4 regions of the Enterococcus hirae ATCC 9790 genome follow, and region 4 is predicted to be linked to each of the others. Evidence: a T-box and tRNA genes for the amino acid it is inferred to sense, from the RefSeq annotation. Region 4 holds a T-box; the other regions hold tRNA genes.

The links. A T-box is a leader RNA that pairs with one kind of tRNA and senses whether it is charged. The one in region 4 lies ahead of argS (arginine--tRNA ligase), so its partner is inferred to be a tRNA-Arg.
Region 1: it has a tRNA-Arg gene. The T-box ahead of argS (arginine--tRNA ligase) is inferred to sense a tRNA for this amino acid. The anticodon was not compared.
Region 2: it has a tRNA-Arg gene. The T-box ahead of argS (arginine--tRNA ligase) is inferred to sense a tRNA for this amino acid. The anticodon was not compared.
Region 3: it has a tRNA-Arg gene. The T-box ahead of argS (arginine--tRNA ligase) is inferred to sense a tRNA for this amino acid. The anticodon was not compared.

The regions. Positions count from the first base shown of each region.
Region 1 covers NC_018081.1:157,449-163,559, reverse strand. Annotated here, with positions in the region: gene EHR_RS00875 (lipoate--protein ligase) at 1-719, shown strand, start outside; partial or broken gene EHR_RS14035 (hypothetical protein) at 865-2,714, opposite strand; gene EHR_RS00860 (signal peptidase I) at 2,932-3,471, shown strand; gene EHR_RS00855 (O-methyltransferase) at 3,542-4,228, shown strand; tRNA gene EHR_RS00850 (tRNA-Arg) at 4,388-4,461, shown strand; gene EHR_RS00845 (DUF1304 domain-containing protein) at 4,859-5,218, shown strand; gene EHR_RS00840 (SulP family inorganic anion transporter) at 5,351-6,111, shown strand, end outside.
Region 2 covers NC_018081.1:1,653,718-1,659,828, forward strand. Annotated here, with positions in the region: gene EHR_RS07855 (Sapep family Mn(2+)-dependent dipeptidase) at 1-250, shown strand, start outside; gene EHR_RS07860 (glycosylasparaginase) at 395-1,342, shown strand; gene EHR_RS07865 (PTS sugar transporter subunit IIB) at 1,404-1,733, shown strand; gene celB (PTS cellobiose transporter subunit IIC) at 1,786-3,141, shown strand; partial or broken gene EHR_RS07875 (GrdB-related putative oxidoreductase) at 3,156-3,672, shown strand; gene EHR_RS07880 (hypothetical protein) at 4,048-4,659, shown strand; tRNA gene EHR_RS07885 (tRNA-Arg) at 4,874-4,945, opposite strand; gene rpoN (RNA polymerase factor sigma-54) at 5,004-6,111, shown strand, end outside.
Region 3 covers NC_018081.1:47,754-53,864, reverse strand. Annotated here, with positions in the region: gene EHR_RS00255 (GNAT family N-acetyltransferase) at 1-1,164, shown strand, start outside; gene EHR_RS14145 (hypothetical protein) at 1,323-1,487, opposite strand; tRNA gene EHR_RS00250 (tRNA-Arg) at 1,640-1,713, shown strand; gene EHR_RS00245 (hypothetical protein) at 1,775-2,170, opposite strand; gene EHR_RS00240 (aminopeptidase) at 2,488-3,720, opposite strand; gene EHR_RS00235 (TetR/AcrR family transcriptional regulator) at 3,970-4,539, shown strand; gene EHR_RS00230 (flavodoxin) at 4,729-5,169, opposite strand; gene map (type I methionyl aminopeptidase) at 5,328-6,092, shown strand.
Region 4 covers NC_018081.1:1,974,140-1,980,250, reverse strand. Annotated here, with positions in the region: gene EHR_RS09550 (arginine repressor) at 1-146, shown strand, start outside; gene argS (arginine--tRNA ligase) at 297-1,988, opposite strand; T-box leader at 2,062-2,261, opposite strand; gene arcC (carbamate kinase) at 2,405-3,355, opposite strand; gene argF (ornithine carbamoyltransferase) at 3,472-4,491, opposite strand; gene arcA (arginine deiminase) at 4,580-5,809, opposite strand.

The DNA.
Region 1 (6,111 bases), 1.0 Mb from region 4:
GTGATTTTGCTAAAGTTACTAAGCCAATTATTCAAGCTCTTCACGAATTAGGGGTATCTGGAGCGGAATTAAAAGGCCGAAATGATTTAGTGATTGATGGTATGAAATTCTCTGGTAATGCAATGTATGCAACGAATGGTCGAATGTTTGCCCATGGAACTATCATGTTTGATTCTGACATCAATGAAGTGGTCAATGCGTTAAAAGTAAAAAAAGATAAAATCGAGTCCAAAGGGATCAAATCGATTCGTTCTCGTGTGACCAATATCAAACCATTTTTACCTAAAGAAAGACAAGAGATGTTAACAGAAGAATTTCGTGATGAAATTCTATTAAAAATATTCGGAGTAGCAACGTTGGCAGAGGTTAATACGTATCAGCTAACAGACAAAGACTGGATCAAAATCAACGAAATCTCTGATCGCTATTATCGTAATTGGGATTGGAATTATGGGAAATCACCTGATTTTAACTTTTCGAGACAAAAGCGGTATCCGATTGGTTCGATCGAAGTCCATCTGAATGTGTCACATGGTTTGATTGATGATGTGAAAATATTTGGTGACTTCTTTGGGTTAGGAGAGATAAAGGACGTCGAAGAAAAACTGATTGGACAAAGATATGATAAATCAGTTTTAAGTGATGTAGTAAAAACGATTGATATCAAAAAGTATTTTGGTGCGATCGAAGCTGAAGATTTTCTTGCTCTTTTATATTGATCGAATGTTAGTCATTAGTCAAAAACAGGGAACACCAATGATTGGTGTTCCCTGTTTTTTATCTTTTTTTGAGAAAGAGAACGAATATTATTTTGTCCGCTCAAACCTTCATTCAATGAATCAATTTTCCAATCTGCCAAAGACATTATATGCTTTTCTTGGGATTTGTTTTAGTCAATTGGATGATTAAACGATCTACCTGACTATCTTTTTCCTGAGTCAACGTTCCTGCATAACGTTCCGCCACATCTTGGATTATTTTTAAATCAAACTGTTCTTGTTCAGCAAAGTTTTCGGTAATTCCTTGTGAAAAGAGATTTGTTTCATAGTTTGCGCTATGTTCACAACGAATCAATAGTTGATTTTCTTTTTCCTGCATCGATAAATAAATTTTTCGATGTGTTGGATCTTCAATGGCATGTGTTTCTCTAAAAGAATGTTCTAAGACATGAATCAGTATTTGGGTCAAGTCATCATCATTGACGGTCAATACTTCTGGTAGTTCGGCTTGAAACTTCACCTTGATATTTCGCTTTGATGCAATCTCTTGATAACGAGCTAAAATAAGATTAGTGAGTTGGTGAGAGGAGTAAGAGAAAATAAATTCAAAATTTCGAGCATTAGTTAAGATAGTTTGCACATAATTTTGTACTTCATCGGTTTCTTCTTCCTTGACCAAATGTTCTAAGTTTTCCATAGTCTGGATAAACTCAGTTCTTAATGTACTGATTTCTTGAATGTGATCACGTAGCTGATCATAATGTTGTTCAAGTAAATCCGATTTTGTTTTCAAGAAATTAACAGTTCGCTGATGCTTATCAAAGCTGATGATGTACTCGATAATATTATAACAAATGATAATAATCAGAATTATCATAAATAGAATAGTAGACCAATTAATATTTGCATTATAAATACCTAATGATGGTTGGATATAAAGCATACAATGGAAAATGGCAATCAGCACAATCCACGGTGTACAAGCAATGAAAAAACGATTATTCCGATAGGCTTCCCCAACACAGACAAGGGAAGTAACTAATGTACTGATTACACTAACCGCATTAACAATGGGCATTAGTTCAGTTAATTCTCCTACTGTCATCAATGAATAAATAAGGACACCTATTTGGATGGAGACTTGCAGAAAACAAAAGAGACCATATATTTTTTGATAATGTTTCATTCGGGATAAATAATACAATACCAGAAATACTGAAGTTAAAATAGTAAATGTATCAGATAAAATCGAATGGACGATTGGTTCAAAAAGGATGCCGCTTAATATATCTTCAGAGATTGATTCAAACCCTAAGACTAACGCAAAACAACTGAGAATGATCAGTGAAATATCTAGTGTCTTTTTTTGTAAAGCTTAAAAATGGCGTACACCAATATCCCAATTCCTAAAAAGATGGCAATGATCATGGTAACTACTTGAGGAACAGATTGGGAAAAAATAAAGCTGATGATTGGTCCCGTATTTCCAACATAAACTTTTGGTGGAATACCCGAATAGTTTTCATATGGTGAAGTAACTTCGATTTTTAAGTGTTCACCAGCATAATGTGTAGGCAGATCAATAACTGCCAAAGATAAACCAGGATGAAGTTGGTCTTGTTCATTTGTTCGATCATATAAAAGTTGATCATTTAAATAAACTTTTATCTATTGGTTGTTTCCCCGAATCACTAAGTTCGAATCGTCCATCTCTTCTTTTAATATAGTTTCCATCACAAAAGTTTCATTTCTTTCAACTGTTGGAAGGTAACTAATATAATGACTATCAAAACGAAAATCAGGTTCATTTTTTAAGTAAAATTCCCATGAATTTTTTATTTCTTTGACCTTTCCACTATCAGAAGGAGTAAAAATATAATAAAAGAAATATACTGTTATCATTAAAAATAACGTTGATAATAGAATAGTGAAAAACCATTTTATCTTTAATGAGTTCGCTTTTTTAAAATATTCAATGTTATTAAAAAAGTTCATAATGTGTCCTTTCTAAAAGTAACATTTTTTTTAGGGTAAACGTTTTTTGTTTTCTAGTCAATCATAAACCTGCATAAAGTTAGATAACCAGAGTTGTTTTTTAGATTTTTTTTAAAATTCTTTCAATTCGTTGTAGAAGAAATAGAGTTAAAATTGATAAAATTAAATCGTTATTATATGATGGGAAATAAGAAATGAGTAAAGGGAGTGGAAACTAGTGCCATTTTATAAAAAAATAACCTATATTAGTTCAATTACACTGATTGTTATTTTAGCGATCATTTTGAGCATTATTTTACTTCCTAAAATAGCTGGTCTATCAACCCATATTATTGAAGATCGTGGTATGAGTCCTTACTATAGCCAAGGAAGTTTGATCTATGTACGTCCGAAGAAACCAGAAGAATTGTTGGTTGGTGACGTGATTACGTACTATGAAAACTCAGGAGAGCAAATAACCACCCGACGAGTGATCGCAGTGGAAAAAGACCATCAAGACTTTTATACTAAAGCAGATAGTTCTACGCAGACCGAATCCGGTGTAGTGGGGAGAAGATACATCATTGGAACGCCCATTTTTCAGATTCCCTATATTGGCATTCTTTTATCAAAGTCAGCATTTACTTGGATGCGCTGGCTATTTTTTACCATCGCCTTTTGTTTGACCGGTATTACAGCTTGGAATATGCTAGATGAATTTGAAAAAAAGAAAAGTTTCAATCGGTTTTTTACTCATAGCCAACGAAAAGGAAAGTGAGTGTAAATTTGTTTGCAACTTGTGGATTTGTCAGGTTCTTCGTATAATAATTTGGAAGAGGAGGCAGATTATGCGTAATGAAATGATGCATCGTCCGGTAGTAAAAGAAGAGTTAGTTGATTTTATGCGGACAAAACAGAAAAAACTGTCTGGAGAGCTTGGTTTGATTGAAGAAGAAGCCCATTTAGCGGAAGTACCGATCATTCCCCATGAAACAGTCGTATTCATGCAGTTTTTATTAGGGCAATTAAAACCAAAGAATGTTTTAGAAATTGGTGCAGCTATTGGTTTTTCTTCTAGTTTGATGGCTCAATTAATCAGTGAAAAAGGTCACGTCACGACGATCGATCGTTTTGATGTTATGATCAAAAAGGCCAAGGCAACTTATGAAAGACTTGGCTTAACCGAAAAAGTTACTTTACTAGAAGGACAAGCGGCTGATATTTTACCAGAACTAACTGGGCCTTATGATTTTATTTTTATGGACAGTGCCAAATCGAAATATATTGAGTTTTTACCAGAATGTTTACGTCTGCTAAAAAAAGATGGCGTATTGATGGTTGATGATATTTTTCAAGGCGGAACGATTTTATTGCCTGATGAAGAGATTCCTAGAGGTAAACGTGCCATTCATCGTAAATTAAATGAATTTTTACAGGTCGTCATGACCCATCCAGACTTGACTTCCACATTAGTGCCGCTAGGTGATGGTGTGATCTTGATAACTAAAGAAAAAGAGCAAATTCATCTACCTTAAGAGTATTTACCTTGTTACGACAAAAAGCTTGCTTTTTGTCGGACACTAGGTAAAAGAGGAACGCTTTCTATTGAGCAATCTTTTTTATTGATAAAATAACTATTTCATATTGACAGAACCAAAATGATTCTATATAATTATTTTTGTTCCGAAAAAGCTGTCATAGTAGCTCAGCTGGATAGAGCATCCGCCTTCTAAGCGGACGGTCGGGGGTTCGAATCCCTCCTGTGACGTAAAAAAAACCAAAACCGGTAGAAACGAAAGTTTCTACCGGTTTTTCTTTGTTCTGGTAGTTGGACCAAATGGGTACGTAGCAAGTATTCTTATGATACACAGTCTAATCAGGTAGGATTTTCTACTTACTAGGTATGTGTTAAAAAAGAATATATTGGATGTTTTTCTAAGTAAAAGGAGTAGTTAAAATTTTTACTCTACAAATTCATACATTCGTGTATTTTAACTTCGTTTAAGCAGAAATCAGTCCATCCTCTATAGGTGGATGATGTTTGGTATCAGGGGATCCAAGGTTCTTATAATATAATCGCTACAAGTGTGTTTGTTTTTTATTTTTGAACGGTTCGGCTATACTTATTCTAAGCCGATAGGCAGAAATGAATAGGGGGAGAAAATATGTCGATTATTTCACAAATTATCATTACATTAGTTGCAATTGAATTTTTTTATATCATGTATTTAGAAACCTTTGCTACAACTTCTAAAGCAACTGGCAGAGTATTTAAAATGAGTCAAAAAGAATTAAGTAATTCGTCGGTACAAACGTTATTTAAAAATCAAGGTGTTTATAATGGATTGTTAGGTATTGGTTTATTGTATGCCATTTATATTTCGTCTGCACCAAAAGAAATGGCAAGTTTGTTATTGATTTATATTGTACTGGTCGCAGCTTACGGTAGTATCACTAGTGACAAACTAATTATTTTGAAACAAGGTGGTCTGGCAATCATTGGATTACTGACTCTTTTGATTTGAGTTAATCTTATTTTATAAAAATTTTCATGAAAACGCCTATAACTTTGTGAAAAAGCTGACATGAGTTAGAAAAATATGCTATTCTAGTAGTTGCGTGTTTCATAAAATTTTTATAAAAAAGGAGTCTCTAGGTTGTTCAAAAAGTATATTTTTTTACTAAATGAAGAATTTGACGGATATGATCGTCAAAAATTCCAAAAAGATTTATTAGCTGGTATTACTGTAGCTGCAGTAGCTTTACCTTTAGCGTTGGCGTTTGGCGTGTCCAGTGGTGCAAATGCTGCGGCAGGATTAATTACAGCGGTTATTGCTGGACTTATTATTGGTGGCTTGTCAGGTGGTTTTTATCAAATTTCAGGACCAACAGGCGCAATGGCTGCGATCTTGATGTCGATTGCAGCTACTCAAGGGATGTCTGGGGTGTTACTGGCGACATTTTTAGCAGGACTATTATTGCTAGTGGCAGGCATTTTTAGATTAGGAACATTGACCTCTTTTATTCCAGCTCCAGTGATTACTGGATTTACCTCGGGAATTGCTATTATCATTGCCTTGGGTCAAGTGGATAACTTGTTTGGTGTCCATTCAGAAGGTGCAAATGTGATTGAGAAGTTTCTCAGCTATCAGACCTTTGGCTTTTCGATAAATTTTTCCTCCTTTATTATGGGATTATTAGTGATCATCGGAATGATTATCTACCCCAAAAAATGGGCTCAAACTATACCAAGTTCTTTGATGGCAATTATTCTTGCAACGGTTGCGATGTTCTTGTTTCACTTGCCGATAGCAACCGTGGGAAAAATTCCACAGACGTTGATCAGTAGCGATCGCTTAACGTTTGCAGCCTTTCATCTTGATTCTTTAAAAGAAGTGATGGTGCCAGCGATTAGCAT
Region 2 (6,111 bases), 320 kb from region 4:
TCAGAAAAAAGATTCGCCTGAAATCAAAAAACTATCTCAAATTTATGGCGAGATTACTGGGAACGACCCTACACCAGTGACGACAACGGGTGCTACTTATGCCAGAAAGATTCCTAATGTATTAGCGTTTGGTCCCTCTTTTCCAGGGCAAAAAGGGATTGCGCATAACAAAAACGAGTATATGGAAGTAACAGATCTGCGTATGAATTTAGAGATATACCTGCGAAGCATTCAAGCATTGATCGAATAAACAGTTATATATTTTTTAAAAAAAGATTATCAGAGACTTCTCTTATAAATCAATTAGATTTTAAGAAAAGTCTCTTTTTAGTATAGACATAATAGTATATACTAAATAAAATAGATGTAAGCGCTATATATAGGAGGAGTAAACATGTGGGGAATTATCGCAACGTGGCGTATGGCACATGATGGTGTGTTAGCTGCCAAAGAATTATTAGAACAGGAAGGAACATGCGGAGATGCTGTGGAAACGTCAATCAAATGTGTAGAAGACTATCCATTTTATAAATCAGTTGGCTATGGTGGCTTGCCAAACGAACGAGGCATTGTAGAAATGGATGCGGCTTTTATGGATGGGGATACGTTCAAAATTGGGGCAGTGGCTGGGATCGTAGATATTGCGAATCCAATATCAGTTGCCAGAAAATTAAGTAATGAAAAATTCAATAGTTTTCGCGTAGGACAAGGAGCCACTGAATATGCAATGCTAGCAGGATTCGAACGGAAAAACATGCTAACGCCAAGAGCTAAAAAAATTTGGAAAAAACGAGTGGCAGAAGTAGCGAAAACGAATCTAAGCCCCTATGACGGACATGATACGGTGGGCGTAGTTTCTTTGGATCAACACACTGGCATGGCTGCAGGAACGTCTAGTTCTGGATTATTTATGAAAAAGCAAGGTCGTGTGGGAGATTCCCCTTTATCAGGTTCTGGTTTTTACGTCGACAGTCAAATCGGTGGTGCGACAGCAACTGGTCTAGGAGAAGATCTAATGAAAGGCTGTCTAGCTTATGAAATTGTTCGCTTGATGGGAGAAGGAGTTACTCCACAAAAAGCCTGTGATCAAGCTGTGTATTCTTTTACTGATTTATTAAAAGAACGGTATGGCAAAGCAGGTGCTTTTTCATTAGTTGCTATGAATAAAGCAGGTGAATGGGGAGTTGCGACCAATGTCGAATTTACGTTTACTGTTGCAACTGAAAAGGAGCAACCAGCTATCTACTTAGCTAATCCAGGAGTTGATCAGACAACGATCATTGAACCAATCACCAAAGAATGGCTGGATGCTTATGAAAAACGCATCAAAGCCCCAGTTTGATCCCAGTATCGAAGTCATTTAGCTGATAATCAGCATATGTATATATAAGGAGGAGAAAAAAATGGCAACAAAAAAAATCTATTTATTCTGTGAAGCAGGTATGTCAACAAGTATTATGGTCAATAAAATGATGGAAGTAGTCACAAAACATCAGATGCCACTAGAAATCCATGCGTTCCCAGCAATCCATGCAGAGGAAAAAGTTGAACAAGAGAAACCGGTAGCTATCTTATTAGGACCACAAGTTCGTCATTTAAGTGACAAAATGAAAAAAACGTTTGAGCCGTTAGGCATTCCTGTAGGCACAATTGCCACAGAAGCATATGGCATGATGGATGGCGAACGTGCGATGAAAGATGTCCTGAAAATGATCAAAGAAAGTAGAAAATGAGTTTTTGTAAACGGAAACAGTCGGAGTCAACAAAAAGATCGGGGGAAAAAAGATGCAAAAATTTTTGAATTGGTTAGAAAAAGTTTTGACACCAATGGCAAAAACGGTTGGAGAAAATAAATATTTGATTGCTATACGAGATGGCTTTTTACTTTCTACACCGTTATTGATCGTGGGGTCATTGTTTCTAGTATTGACCAACTTTCCAATACCAAATTGGAATGAATGGATGGCTGGATTTTTAGGGGAAAATTGGGCAGTCATGTTGAATAAGCCTGCCACTGCCAGTTTTGATATTATGACGATTTTAGCAGTTGGGGGCATCGGTTATAGTTTAGCAAAGCAATTTAAAGTGGATGCGATGCAAGCAGCAATTATTTCTTTAGTTTCATTCTTTATCGTAACGCCTTTTACCACATTATTTACGCCAGAAGGTTCGACTGAAGTATTTGAAGTCGGAAGTCTTCCTTTACGTTGGATGGGATCAAGTGGTTTATTTTTAGGTATGGTAGTTGCTTTAGTAGCGACTCGTATGTTCGTTGCCTTGATTCGTACAGGGTGGACAATCAAAATGCCAGATGGCGTGCCGCCTACTGTTGTTAAATCGTTTGAAGCATTGATTCCAAGTTTCGTCATCTTAACGTTCTTTATGGTGGCGAATTGGGTAGCGAGTTTAACCACATATGGGAATTTACAAGAAATCCTGTTTAAATTCTTACAAACACCATTGTTAAGTTTAGGGAATACCTTAGGTGCTATGATCATTGCGTACTTATTTTTACATTTTTTCTGGTTTTTCGGAATCAACGGTTCAAGTGTCGTAGGTGCAGTTTTCAATCCAGTTCTTCGTGCTTTATCGATTGAAAATCTAAATGCGTTTAAAGACGGACATGAAATTCCTAATATCATTACAGGTCAATTTCAAGATATGTTTGCAACATTTGGTGGGGGCGGTTCTACCTTATCATTGATTTTGATTATGATTCTTGTATGTAAAAGTCAGCGAGTGAAAAAACTTTCACAATTATCGCTTGTACCAGGAATTTTCGGGATCAATGAACCGATCATCTTTGGTTTACCGATCGTATTAAATCCAATCATTTTGATCCCATTTGCTTTAGTACCGACGATCAATATCATTATTGCTTATTTTTGTATGGATCTAGGGTTAGTTGCTTACACCAATGGGATTCAACTTCCATGGACAACGCCACCGATCATTTCAGGCTTTTTAGTCAGCGGTTGGCAAGCTTCTGTCCTTCAGGGATTACTTATTTTATTAGGAATGGCAGTTTATTATCCATTCATCAAAGTGTTAGACAATCAATATCTGAAAGAAGAGCTTGAGGCAGAAGAATCAACAGCAGAAGAAATCAATTTTGATGACTTTGATTTTGATACCTTATAAAAAGGAGTAGGAGCATGAAAAAAATCATTTTGATCTTCAACCATGTGACCGCAGGTATGGGAAGTGACGAACAAGCACAATTACCTCCAGGTGGAAAAAAACAGCTCTAGGACTGGGAGAAACATTAGCGCCATTGTTTAAAGAAAAAAGGCAGAGATTATTGCTACTTTATACTGCGGTGATCGTTACTATTCAAGTCATCCAGAAGAAGTCAAACAAAAATTTATCGGATTCGCCAAAAAGTTTGGAGCAGATGCGATATTATGTGGACCAGCTATGCATTATCCTAATTTTGGAGAGATGGCAGGCGGGTTAGTCGAAGCTTTTAACAAAGAAGGCATTCCTGCTGTCGCTGCAATGTCAGTTGAAAATCCTGCTGTAGCAAAATATCAGCAAGTGATCCCCATCGTTAAAATGCCAAAAAAAGGTGGGATCGGACTAAATCAATCCTATAAAAATATGGCAACAATCGTGACACAGTTAGCGAAAGGAGAAGAACGAACTTCCTCAGAACAAGAAATGATCTTTTGAATCAAAAGTGAATAAACGGAGCATAATGACTTTTCTTAAGTTGAAAAGCTGTTTCGATAGATGACGGAAAAAAGCCAATCATTACGTATGTTTTGATTGGCTTTTTGTGTGAAGAAGGTTGCAAAGAATAGTTTGCCACAAGCAGGATCAGGGGAGATGAGCAACACGTAAGGCTTTGATCAATGTTTGGGTAGAAAGATTCAATCAATTAGCTAACTGAATTTCATCGTTTGCCAACTTGCTCCTTCTCTTTATTGATTTATTCCTTCTCTTTATTAAAAAGTAGAGTGAAAAATAGACTTGAATCTCAATGGATCGTCCAATAAACTATTTATTGTAAGCGATTTATTCTTAATTGAAGAAAAGTGGTGATGTATGAACAAAGTAAAGATACTCATGAGCTTGTTTGTTAGCTCTATACTTCTATTGTTGGTTTCTCATCCCCAAGAAATAGCGGCAACTACAAGCAAGTCTAATGTAGGAACACATGCAACATTTTCCAAAGTAATGACTTATGATCAAATGATTGAGCAACTCACAAATGATCTTCAGCTTTCATCAACAAAAGCAAGGCAAAAACTCGAATCTTCGGACAAGATTGTTCACACAGTTACTCGAAATAGAGCAACCTTTCGTGTACTGTCGCATACTGTGACGGTGAATAAGACGTACAAGCCAACGATGCGGTTTTATTGTGAAACGAGTGAAAGTGGTCATTTTAGAGCGATTAAACGAATAGTAGCAATAAATTTGGTTAGAGAAGACCAGAAAGTGGCAAAAGCCTTTTCCGGAACTGTCTATGTCAACTTAGAAGAAGCCAATCGTATCTATTATATCGTGAATGGTGACTTCTTTAATCAAGGCACGACTTCATGGAAAAACGGATCAACGAGTGGTGTAGACAGTGCGCTAGATCTAAGGTTTACTACAAAGGATGCCGGGAGCCATTACCAATACAGTTATAGTGAACACCGAATCACTTTTTGATTTGCAGGCGGGTAAGGAAGTGGACAGCGATCGCTAACCATTGCTGAATAATAGTGAATGGTTAAAGAAAAGTGATGGGAGAGATATGGGTGGCTCGTAAAACTTAGTTTACACAAAAAATAACGAAAAAAGCTGATCCATACATGCGGATCAGCTTTTTATCTTTTAAATTTAGAAAGCAAAACATTCCCAAATATGCTAAGATAGCAATAGACGCGTCCTGAGGGAATCGAACCCCCGTCTCAAGAACCGGAATCTTACGTGATATCCACTACACTAAGGACGCAAGTACAGACACAATTGTAACGAAACTAAAAAAAATTACAAGGGGAATGGACAAAAAAATGAAATTTCAACAAAACTTTTCACAAAAACAACAGCAAACACAAAAATTAGCCATGACACAACATCTGCAACAGTCCATCCAGGTATTGCAATATAACAGTGAAGAGCTCTTGGCATTTGTTGAAAATCAAGCATTAGAAAATCCATTGATAGAAGTAGTGGAACCAGAATGGCAATCTGACTATCAGAAGATCAGATCAGCCAATGATAATGAAGAAACCAACTACTTAAATCAAATTCCCGATACCAGTGTTTCCTTATTTGAATCATTGATCGAACAGATCCATTTGAACTATCGGCAGACCTTCTTACGTCAGTTAGTTCTTTATTTAGTCGAGTACATTGATTTAAATGGATTTTTGACGATTGATTTAAAAGAGGCACAAGAACAAACAAATGCAACTTCGATTGAGATCCTTGATGCACTGACGCTGGTCCAACAACTTGAACCAGCAGGTGTGGGGGCACGAAGTTTACAAGAGTGTTTGATGTTACAAACGGAAAGAGATGACTTTGCACCAGAGTTAGCGTATATCGTTTTGGAAGAGTGTTTTGAGTTGCTGGTTAATCGCAAATGGAAAGAGATCGCTCAACGCTTTTCAATCGAACTTAGTGAAGTACAACGAATCTTTGATTACATCCAAACACTTAGCCCAAGCCCTGGCCGAATTTTTGATCGAAGCAGTGAATTATATATCATTCCTGATGTCAAAGTGATGGTTGATAAGGACCAAAAAGTGTCTGTCCTCTCTAGACGAGGAAATCAACCAGACGTTCGTTTCCAAGAACATTATTTTAATCAGATGCTTAAAAGAGCAGACAAAGAAACGCAAGCGTACTTGAAAGAACGGAAACAAGAATTTGACTGGTTGAAAAAAACGATTCTACAACGAGGGGATACGATTTTACGGGTGGCTCAAATCATTGTTTCCCATCAACAAGCCTTTTTCACAAATAAAGAAAGACCAATTAAACCGCTGACATTAAAAGAAGTGGCAAAAGAGTTGGAAGTACATGAATCCACTGTCAGCCGTGCCGTCAATGGAAAATACCTGGAAACTGAATTTGGGGTTTTCGAGCTTAAGAAATTCTTTACAACTAGACTAC
Region 3 (6,111 bases), 900 kb from region 4:
GAACTTGGTGTTGCTTATCAAGAAGCGATGTTTGAACTAGCAACCTATGCATTTAATGCGCAGGATACACCTGCAAGACGTGAACGATTCAAACTGATCGTTGAAAATTCATGGAATTATGGTTTTTTTGACGAGGAAGAGCAACTCACTAGCCAAGTAATGGCGACGCCTTTTTCTGTTGAATTTTATGGGCAACAGTATTTAATGGCAGGAATCGGTTATGTAGCATCTTATCCTGAAGCTAGGGGACAAGGCGGGATCAATCAAATCATGGAAAAAATCTTAAAAGATTGCCGTGAAAGAAAAGTAAGTCTTTCTTATCTTGCTCCATTTTCTTACCCATTTTATCGTCGCTACGGTTATGAGCAATTGTTTGATAAAATCAATTATCAATTGGATAGTCGAGATGTACCGAACGTGAAAAAGACGGCTGGCAAAATGAAACGAGTGACTTTTGAACAAGCAAGAGAAGTCATAGAAATGATTTATAAACAAATGCCAGCAAATCAGCGTGGTGGATTAAGTAGAGAAGACTGGTGGTATACTTATAAGTTTAAGCAAAAGACAGATAATCATTATGCGCTGTATTACGATGAATCTGGTCAAGCAACAGGATATGTGGTTTACCAGTTAACGGCACCAACATTTGTAGTAGTGGAATGGGGCTATTTGAGTCATGAAGCCTTTCAAGGATTAGTGAGGTTTGTTAGTTCCCATAGTGGGGCGTTTGCTTCTTTTGACTATGCTTGTGGTTATTCAGGTAGTGATCAAAATTATTTGCTTAAAAATCCTTTTGCACAAATGACGATCACGCCATATATGATGGGCAGAATTGTTGATCTTGAGTTGTTTTTGAAAGACTATCCTTTCAAAAAACAAGCGCTCACTTTTGCTTTAGAAGTAACAGATGATCCTTACGCACAGTGGAATGAAGGGATCTTTGAGATCACTGTATCAAATGCAGAGGTGAAAATTGAAAAAGTAACAGAAACAAAATTACCAACCATCAGTGGCACCATCCAACGCATGACTCAATTATTAATGGGGTATCGTCAGATGGAAGAACTTGTTTTTTACAATCACATCCAATTGTCAACTGAAGCTCTATTAGAAATGGCGCCATGCTTTCCAAGTCAGCAACCTATTCTAAATGATTATTTTTAAAATGAACGTAAAATATTTGTTGCTCAACACATATAACGCCCTCCAAGGTTTTCGACGAATTCTTGGAGGGCGTTATCGTATAAAAAGCTATTTTGAAATTTTTTCGATATCATTCTGAAAATCAGATTGCTTTTTTGCCACTGATTTATCTCATTTCTCTACAGCAAATCTTCTTTTTTAGTAAACTTGAATTTGCGACTTTCTTTTTTCTGAGGTTTTTCATCTTCATGCTGTTTAATGGCTTCTTTTGATAGTTGTTCTCGTTCTTTTTTAGAAGCATCAAAGCGTTCAGCGTATATTTCTTCTTTTGGTTTGTCATTCATAAATAAAACCTCCCTCATCACTTGTTAGATAACTCTATTTTATCACTCGTCAAAAGCTAGTGGAAACGTTTTGCTTAGGAAGAAAAATGATTTTTCTAAGAGAAGCTTGCATGTGCTCCTTAAACAAGCTAAAATAATACTATTGAGAACTTGTTCCTGTAGCTCAGTAGGATAGAGCAATCGCCTCCTAAGCGATAGGTCGCTGGTTCAATTCCAGTCAGGAACGTTAAAAACCTGTAACCGTTGTGGTTCAGGTTTTTTTGTTTATGTGGGACCAAGATAGTTTTCTACGCTACATTCGATTTTTCTGGTGAGTGAAAGACAGCTTTTCTAAATTTTTTTGATAAAGGAAAGGTAAACATACAAATAAGCAATAATAACTGGCTCAAAGTGATGACAGTTAAGCAAACTGTTTGGTATTTGACCAGTAAATAAAAATGGATGCCTAATTCGATAATATTAATCAAGATAAGGTACAAGTAGTATTGTTTCTTTATTTTACATTGATAAATACAGTAGAAACTGAACCGATAATCTAAACAAACCAAAAATAGCAAAATGAATTTGTGGATTGTTGTGAGCAGGTCATGTTGATTAGCTAAACGATGAAAAAACAATAACGCAGTTGGCAGAGGGATATAAAGCGTTAATAGTAAGACAAAAAAATAAACAATAAAAGGCATACTATCTCTCCATCATTTTTTCTAATTTTTAATAATAAATGTTGTTTTTGTCAATCTTATCAAAAAACAGAAAATGTATTAATAGAATTTCGTGATAAATAGTATAAATAATTTTTATAAAAAACTTGAACAACAGGATCAAAAAATCGCTTATTCGACCATCTTTCAGTGAGTAGCAGGGAAAAGTGTTGTCTGTAATAGAAATAATCATCACAAAAAAGAGAAGAAGTCTGTAGTACCCCAAAAAGTTAGACCAAAAATCTAACTTTTGGAGGTCGTTTAAGATTTCTCCTCTTTTTTTGTATCGTTTTATCAGATTAAGCCCAGTCACCATTTCTAAATACTGGAACAGTAGAACCGTCTTCACGGATACCGTCAATATTCATTTGGTCAGAACCAACCATAAAATCAACATGGGTTTGACTGCGGTTAAGACCAGCTTGCACAAGTTCTTCATCGGTCATTTCAGTACCACCTTCGACACTAAAGGCATACGCAGATCCTAGAGCTAAGTGATTCGACGCGTTTTCGTCAAATAACGTATTGTAAAAGATAATACCCGATTGAGAAATTGGCGAAGGATCGGGAACGAGTGCTACTTCTCCTAATGAGCGTGCGCCTTCATCAGTATTGAGCAAGGTTTCCAATACTTCTTGACCTTGTTCAGCAGAAAAATCAATGACTTTTCCAGCTTCAAAAGTAAACTTCATCCCTGAGATGATCGTACCTGCATAGCTCAATGGTTTTGTACTAGAGATATAACCATCGATCCGTCGGTAATCAGGTGCAGTAAACACTTCTTCAGTAGGCATATTTGCCATGAATTTTTCTCCACGGGAGTTGTAACTTCCTGCGCCTTCCCAAAGATGATTTTTTGGTAGGCCAATGACGATATCTGTGCCAGGGGCAGTATAGTGCAGGGCAGTAAACTGTTCTTGATTTAATTCAGCAGCTTTTTTCGCTAATTTTTCATCATGTTCTTTCCAAGCCTGTACAGGATCTTCCTCGTAAATACGAGTTGTTTTAAAAATTTGATCCCATAATGCATCCAGTTGTTCTTCTTCTGGTAAATCTGAGAAAACTTTAGCTGCCCATTGTTTACCAGCCGCAGCGACTACAGTCCAGCTTACTTTATTTGCTTGGGTCGCTTTTCTTAGATTCATCATTGCTTTGCCAGCGGCAGTTTGATACGTAGCGATTCGTTTTCCATCTACGCCACCAAAAGCATCTGGATCGGCAGATACAACACTGATTCGGCTAGCACCTTTAGCGATCCAATCATCAGTCTGATCAATTTTATATTGTGGAACAGTTTCAAGACGGTCTTGTGCAGCGTAAGAAAGAAATTCTTTTTGGATCACGTCGTCCGTCCATTGTACGATCACTTCAGCTGCACCTAAACGATAGGCTTCTTTGGTGATCATGCGAGCTAATGGGGCTTGATCGACGTTGATTTGTAAAACAACTGTATGGTCTTTTTCGACGTTTACGCCGGTTTCAACAATTAATCGTGCATATTTTTCGAGGTTCTCATTAAAATTTTCTAACATAATCCATTTCCTCCTAATGTTTCATCCAATAGCTATTTGTATGATAACATTTAATTCTTTTAGAGACAATCTGCCAGAATCGTAAAATAAAAAAATGGGTGTTCTTCTAAATGATGTCTAAAATTGATTGTTTTTAAAGTAATTTTTTAAAAATAAAAAAACAAGTTGTGCATAACAAAATAATCATGTTACAATTAAATTAATCAATGGTGGAAGCGTTATAAATAATTTCGAGGAGATTAAAAAATTATGGCAAGAAAAAAGACGATCACAAAAGATCAGATTTTAGCAGCCGCTTTTGAAGTGGCTACCACAGAAGGATTTTCAAAATTTACGGCAAGGAATATTGCAAATAAAATGAATTGTTCGACTCAACCGATTTATCTTGAGTTCAAAAACATGGATGATCTGAAGCAAGCCTTATTTGCTCAGATTTACGAGTACTTGAAGCATGAAGTGTTCCCAGTTGTACATACAGGAAATACCATTATCGATTTAGCTGTAAACTATATTGATTTTGCCAATCGAGAGAAAAAATTATACAGTTCTCTGTACTTAGAAGAATATGGTGGGGGAAGGGAGATGCAAAACTTCTCTTATAATTATTTTGTCGAGACGGTCAAGAAAGATCCAGAGTATGCTGATCTATCTGCGGAACAAATTGAGTCTTTGCATAACACAATTTGGATCATCGCTACAGGATTAGCAGCACTGATGTCTTCAAGTATCATTCATCCGACCAAGGAACAAATTGAAAAAATGATCCAAGATAGCATCAATGCGACACTAAATACGAAAGAAACGATCCAAGTGAATTAAACAAACTACTTGAAGTATTTCTCGAAAGTCTTTCTCAAACATACACATTGATTTTTTGAAATTAAAAAAGCTTCTAAAAACATGATAAAAAGAACGTGTGATGCTAACTCTCTCCAGCATCACACGTTCTTTTTATCAAATAATTGAAGTTTTTCCAAAAGTTCTCAGCTGTGAGCTGACTGATTTGGCCTATAATTTTGAAACAAGCGCCTTAGCAAATGCTTCGAGTTTTTCGATGTCTTCTTCTTCAGCGTTTAAATCAACTTTAACATTTTCTGTTCCTTTTACTGCTCCTGTTTTCGCAAAGGCAGCATCGAAGTCATCTACGGACTTACAAAATTCATCATAAAAAGTGTCTCCAGAACCACAAACGCCATAGATTTTTCCAGACAAGTCAAGTTCTTGTAAATCTTCATATAAGTCTACGATCTCATCTGGTAAGTCACCATCATCGTATGTATAAGTTGCGACGACACAAATATCTGCATCCTCAAATTCATCTGCATCCACTTGAGTACACTCATTGATTTCAACATCAATATCTAAATTTTCAAAAGCTTCTGCTACGATATCAGCAATTTCTTCTGTATTGCCAGTCATACTTGCGTAAACGATTTTTGCTAAAGCCATGGGTTGCCTCCTACTTATTGATATATGATCCTCTAACATTTACAGATTATACCAAAACCTTTACTAAAAGAAAACAAGTCATGTGAAGAGAATCTGATTTGGCGAACGACCGGACACTATGGTAAAATGAGGAAGATTTGTAAAAAGGAGACGAAAATATGATTACATTGAAATCAGCACGAGAAATTGAAACAATGGCTGAGTCTGGCGCGTTGTTAGCGGATGTACATAAAAATCTGCGAGATTTTATCAAACCAGGCGTGACGAGTTGGGATATTGAAGTTTTTGTTCGTAACTATATTGAAAGCCATGGTGGGATTGCGGCTCAAATTGGATTTGAAGGCTATGAGTATGCGACTTGTATTAGCATCAATGACGAAATTTGTCATGGATTTCCACGTAAAAAACCGCTGAAAAATGGCGATTTAGTGAAAGTGGATATGTGTATCGATTTAAAAGGCGGCATTTCTGATTCTTGTTGGGCTTATGTAGTGGGAGAGTCAACACCGGAAATTGATCGCTTGATGGAAGTGACAAAAAAAGCTTTGTATCTAGGAATCGAACAAGCGCAAGTTGGGAACCGAATTGGCGACATTGGTCATGCTATCCAAACTTATGTTGAAAGTGAAAACTTAGCGGTTGTCCGTGACTTTATTGGTCATGGTGTGGGTCCAACGATCCATGAAGAACCTGCTGTCCCTCATTATGGTGAAGCAGGAAAAGGTCTACGGTTAAAAGAAGGGATGGTTATTACCATTGAGCCAATGGTTAATACTGGAACTTGGAAAATGAAAATGGATCCAAATGGCTGGACTGCTTATACAAGAGATGGTGGCTTGTCTTGCCAATATGAACATACACTGGCAATTACGAAAGATGGACCAAGAATCTTAACTTCTCAAGGTGAAGAAGGTACGTATTGAGAAGCTAGATCAATAAGGA
Region 4 (6,111 bases):
CTGCCGTTTTAGACGATATCAAACCACCTCATATCGTCAGTACGATTGCTGGGTTCGATACAACCATTATCATTTCCAAAGATGAAGAAGAAGCAAAATTGGTGGAAGCCTTCTTACATGCTCCCAAAGAAACAACACTTTTTTAAGCCAACTAAATTTAATCAACGCAGCATGAATCAATGAATGGATGATATCTGTCCCAATCACTTCTATATAAAATAAACCGACCCTCACGAAAGCTACTATTATAAGTAAGCCTTTCGTAAGGGACGGTTTATTTGTGTACGTTACTTTTCTTACATTTTATCTGGTGCGTGTAAGCCAAGCAAACGTAAATCTTCTTTTAACAAGACTGTTACAGCATAAACTAATGCTAAACGCGCTTCTTTTTGGTCATCTTCAACTAAAATTTTAGTATGTGCATAATATTTATTAAATGCTTGAGCTAACTTGATTGCATGTTTCGCAATAATAGACGGTTCGTATTTTTCACCTGCTTGTAAAACAGTTTCTGGGTATTTTTGAATCAATTTTACAACTTCCCAGCTGTTTTCATCATTCAAGGCGTATTCTTGATCTGCCGATGGCGTAAAGTCGGCTTTTGCTAACAAGCTGACAGCACGAGCATGTGTATATTGTACATAAGGTCCTGTTTCACCTTCGAAACGGACAACTTCTTCTAAATTAAAGTCAAATGTATTTAGGCGATCGTTTTTTAAATCATGGAAGATAACTGCGCCAACACCGACTTGTTTAGCTACCACATCTTTATTTTCTAAATCAGGATTTTTCTCACTGATCTGTTCTTTAGCAGAGTCAATGGCTTCATTTAGCACTTCTTCAAGTAAAACAATTTTCCCTTTACGTGTTGATAGTTTTTTACCACCTTGAGTAATCAATCCGAATGGGATGTGATGCATATCATCTGACCAATCAAAGCCTAATTCTTTAAGAAGAGCTTTCAATTGTTTGAAGTGATAACTTTGTTCGTTTCCGACAACATACAATGATTGTTTAAAATCATAGGTGCGTTTGCGGTAAAGAGCTGCTGCTAAATCACGAGTGATATAAAGTGTTGCACCATCTGATTTCTTGATCAACGCTGGGTTCAAATCATAAGCTGATAAGTCAACGATTTCAGCACCTTTATCTGCTTGCAATAAATGTTTTTCTTCTAAAAGTTCTACGATTTCATCCATTTTATCGTTATAGAAAGCTTCACCATTTAAAGAATCAAAACGAACTTCTAATAGATCGTAGATTTTATTGAACTCTTTCATAGATTCGTCGCGGAACCATTGCCATAATTCAATGGCTTCTTTGTCGCCTTCTTCCAAACGTTTAAACCATGAACGTGCTTCATCATTCAATTCTGGTTCTGTTTCAGCCACTTCATGGAATTGAACATACAGACGCAACAATTCATTGATTGGTTCAGAACGTACTGCTTCTTCTGAACCCCATTTTTTATAAGCCACAATCAGTTTCCCAAACTGTGTGCCCCAATCTCCTAAATGATTGATACGAATCGGGTTGTAGCCTAATTTTTCCATGATAAATCCGATGGAGTTCCCGATAACTGTAGAACGCAAATGCCCCATTGAAATCGGCTTTGCAATATTAGGAGAAGACATATCGATTGGTACGTTTCCGTTATTTCCGATGGAGCTGTCGCCATAATGTTCTTTTTCTTTCACGACAGAAGCCAAAACTTCTTTACTGATCATCGCTTTATTCATAAAGAAGTTTAAGTAAGGACCAACCACTTCGATTTTTTCAAAGTTTGTTGAATCGATTTTTTCTGCTAGGTCAGCTGCAATTTGTTGAGGGGCTTTTCGATAGATTTTCGCTAATGAAAAGGCAGGAAAGGCTACATCCCCATGGTCTGCAGATTTTGGATTTTCTAATAGTTTTTCTACTTGTTCCATTGTAAGATCGTCTTTGACAACGTCATAGATCGCTTTTGATACAATATCTTTGTTATTCATTTACATTCCTCCTATAAATACTTTTGTTTGCTGAAAACAAAAAAATCTCTAGTGATCATAGATAACTATGATCACTAGAGACGAGATATCCCGCGGTACCACTCCAGTTGTCCTATTTGCTAGGACCAGCTTCATCTGATATCGGTTGATAGCCGTCTGTCTTAGACAGAGTTCTCCAAGTGCGCTTCATTGTATCCTCTCGTTTGGCTTTCACCACACCCAAACTCGCTTTGATCAAGTAAATACAATTACTCTCTTGTTCAACAAACTATGAAATTATTATATTAATTGAATTATAGCAGAAAAAAAAACTGCTGGCTAGGGATTTCTTATAAAAAATGTCCAGAAGGTCTAAAGGAGAAGAAATACCAACTGGACACTTTTTAACATAGTTCATCTCCTAAGAAAAAGAATTCTTAGTTATCCGCTACGATGATCGTTCCTTCTTCAGATGCGAGAAGGTTCTCGATATTTTCTAAAGAAGTAATAATCGCTTTAGCTTTTGGTTTTGCCTCAACAAAGGCAATTGCCGCTTCGACTTTTGGCAGCATACTTCCTGGTGCAAATTGATTTTCATCAATGTATTGCTTCATTTCTGAAACTGAAACAGTTTCTAGTTTCTTTTGATCTGGTTTTTGATAATTTACATAAACATTATCTACTCCAGTTAAAACGATCAATAGATCTGCATCGATAATTTCCGCTAATTTTTCAGAAGCAAAATCTTTATCGATAACCGCTTCTCTACCTTCTAAACCAGTTGCCGTTTCCACAACAGGAATTCCACCACCACCAACAGAGACTGTAATCACGCCTTGTTCTACTAGCGTTTCAATCACTCGTGCTTCTTTAATTGAAATTGGTTTAGGAGAAGCCACTACTTTACGCCAGCCACGACCAGCATCTTCTTTAAAGGTTACTGTTGAATCAGCTTTCATTTGTTCATTGGCTTCTTCTTCGGTATAGAATGGTCCTACTGGTTTGCTTGGGTTTTTAAATGATGGATCGTTTTCATCAACGATGACTTGCGTAACAAGTGAAACCACATCTTTATCGATGCCTTTTTCTTTCAATACTTCACCCATTGCATTTTGTAACCAATACCCAATTGATCCTTCTGTCATTGCAACACAAGTATCTAAAGGCATCGCTGGTGTCTTTTCTGAGTCAGCTGCTTGTTGTTGGATCAGCAAATTCCCTACTTGTGGTCCATTCCCGTGAGAAATGATCAACTCATCCCCTTGTTCAATGAATTTTACTAAGTATTTTGCTGTTTCCATCAATGCCTCTTGTTGTGCTTTTGCACTTGCATCTGTTGATAAAATCGCATTACCACCTAATGCGACAACTACTTTACGATTTGCCATATTTGTCTTCCTTTCTCCAGAGAGTTCTGAATTTTCTCAATGACAAAACAAGCCAGCCCATGATGAGGTCCATTAAAGCTGACTCGTTTTGTTCTTGAGATGAATGTGATTAACCGTTACACACGAGGAATAAACAAGTTACCAAGTGTTGCTGCCATGATCGCTTTGATTGAGTGCATGCGGTTTTCTGCTTGGTCGAATTGACGTGCATATTTACTGCGGAAGACTTCATCAGTAACTTCCATCTCAGTAATGCCGAAGCGTTCTTTCATTTGTTCACCATAGATTGTGTTTGTATCATGGAACGCTGGTAAGCAATGTAAGAAAATCAAACGGTCAGTATTGTGCGTTTTTTCGATCATTTCCATGTTGATTTGGTAAGGTTTCAACAATTTGATTCGTTCTTCAAATTTATCTTCTTCACCCATTGATACCCAAACATCTGAATAAAGTACGTCAGCACCGTCAACACCTTTATCCACGTCATCAGTGATCATTAATTGTGAACCAGATTTAGCAGCAAATTCTTCTGCCATTTTGACGATTTCTTCTTCTGGTTGTAATTCTTTTGGTGCTACGATACGCATGTTTGCACCTAAAATAGCCCCAGTCACAAGTAAAGAGTTCGCCATGTTGTTACGTCCGTCACCACAATACGCCACTGTGATTCCTTCAACTGTTCCAAAGTTTTCTTGGATTGTTAAGAAATCTGCGATCATTTGTGTTGGATGCCATTCGTCTGTTAAGCCATTCCATACTGGAACACCAGAAAATTCTGCTAGTTCTTCCACCATTTTTTGGCTAAAGCCGCGGAACTCAATTCCGTCAAACATTCGACCTAATACTTTAGCTGTATCTTCTGTTGATTCTTTTTTACCTAATTGGATATCATTGGCACCTAGATATTCAGGATGCGCACCTAAATCGATTGCTGCAGTTGTAAAAGCTGCACGTGTACGAGTAGACGTTTTTTCAAATAAAAGTGCAATGTTTTTACCTTCTAAGTAGTGATGTGGAATGCCACGTTTTTTCAAATCTTTTAAGTGCTCAGAAAAATCGATTAGATATTGCAATTCTTCTTTTGTAAAATCTTTTTCTGCTAATAAACTTCTTCCTTGAAATACTGACTCTTTCATAACTAAAATTCTCCTTTAGGTTGTTTGTTTTTGTTTTAAAGAGGAAATCTAGTGGCAGCTGACAGTTAGACTGCCACTAGCATTCATATTATTTTAAATCTTCACGTACTAATGGTTGGCTCATGCAGCGTGGACCACCACGACCGCGTGACAACTCACTTGAATTGATTTCCAATACTTTGATGCCATAGCTACGTAATAATTCATTGGATACATAGTTACGGTTGTACGTTACGACAACACCTGGTGCGATTGCCAGGGTGTTAGAACCATCATTCCATTGTTCACGAGGAGCAACGATCGCATCACCATTACCAGTTGGGATCAAGACTAAATCATCCAAACCTAACGCAGCTTTTAATGACGCTTGTAAGTCATCTGAATGAGCGATCTTGATATCATCGCCTGCTTGTTCGATCGTAAAGACATCCATTTTTCCTTCTTTACTTTGGATTGCTGGATGGATCGTGAATTTATCATGGTCAACCATGGTAAACACAGTATCTAAATGCATCATTGCTCGATTGTTAGGAATCTTGATTGCTAGGACTTTTTCAAAGCCTGCATGTTTAGCAAATAAATTACGTGCTAATTTTTCGATTGCTTTAGCGCTTGTTCGTTGTGAGATACCTACAGCGACGACTTTGTCACTTAGGATTAATTCATCTCCACCTTCGATGTGATCAGGGTTTTCACGATCTAACCATACTTCAACCCCTTTGTTCGCAAAACGTGGGTGATGTTTCAAGATGTATTCAGTAAACATTGATTCACGACGACGTGCTTCAAATGTCATCATGTTAACAGTCATCCCATTTCCCATTGATGCGGAAGGATCACGTGTAAAGTAAAGGTTTGGCATTGGGTCCATATAGAATGGATAGTCGTCATCTGAAGAAAGATCATACAGACTGTTTGAACGAACTGAAATATCTTTCGTGCGGACACCCGCCATAATTTTATCTACCATTTCTTGGGTTTCCATTGATAGAAGGAACTCATGAAGACCATCTCTTACAGCAGAAGATGCAATGTGGGATTCGTCTAACATTTTATTTAAAAATTGTTCTTTGACATTGCCGGCATCAATTGCTTCTGCAGCTAATTTTTCTAGATATAAAGTTTCGACGCCTTCATCTTGCAATGTCTTTGCAAAATAGTCATGCTCTTCTTGTGCGATTGGCAGATATGGAATATCATCAAACAACAGACGGTCCATAATATCTGGTGTTAAATTTTCCACTTCTTGTCCAGGTCGTTTCAATAAAACTGTCTTTAACTTCCCTATCTCAGAGAAAACGTGAATAGGTTTATCCATGTTGTGTTGCCTCCTTCGTTTTGATTACATACATAGAATACCGCCTTTTTGTAACCACTTTCATAATTTCTTCTCATCTAAAACGAGAGCAATTTCACATTATTAGAAGACAATTAAATAAATAAACGTTTTTACATTTTTTATTAACTTTTATCACTTTTTTTATACTGAAAACTCTCTCAAAAAAATATTTATTCATTAAAAAATTATTTTTGAATATTTTCTTTTTCGATATTTCACAAGGTTGATAGCGCTTGCTTTATGTAATAATTGTGTTTTTTATACAAAAATACCAATCATTA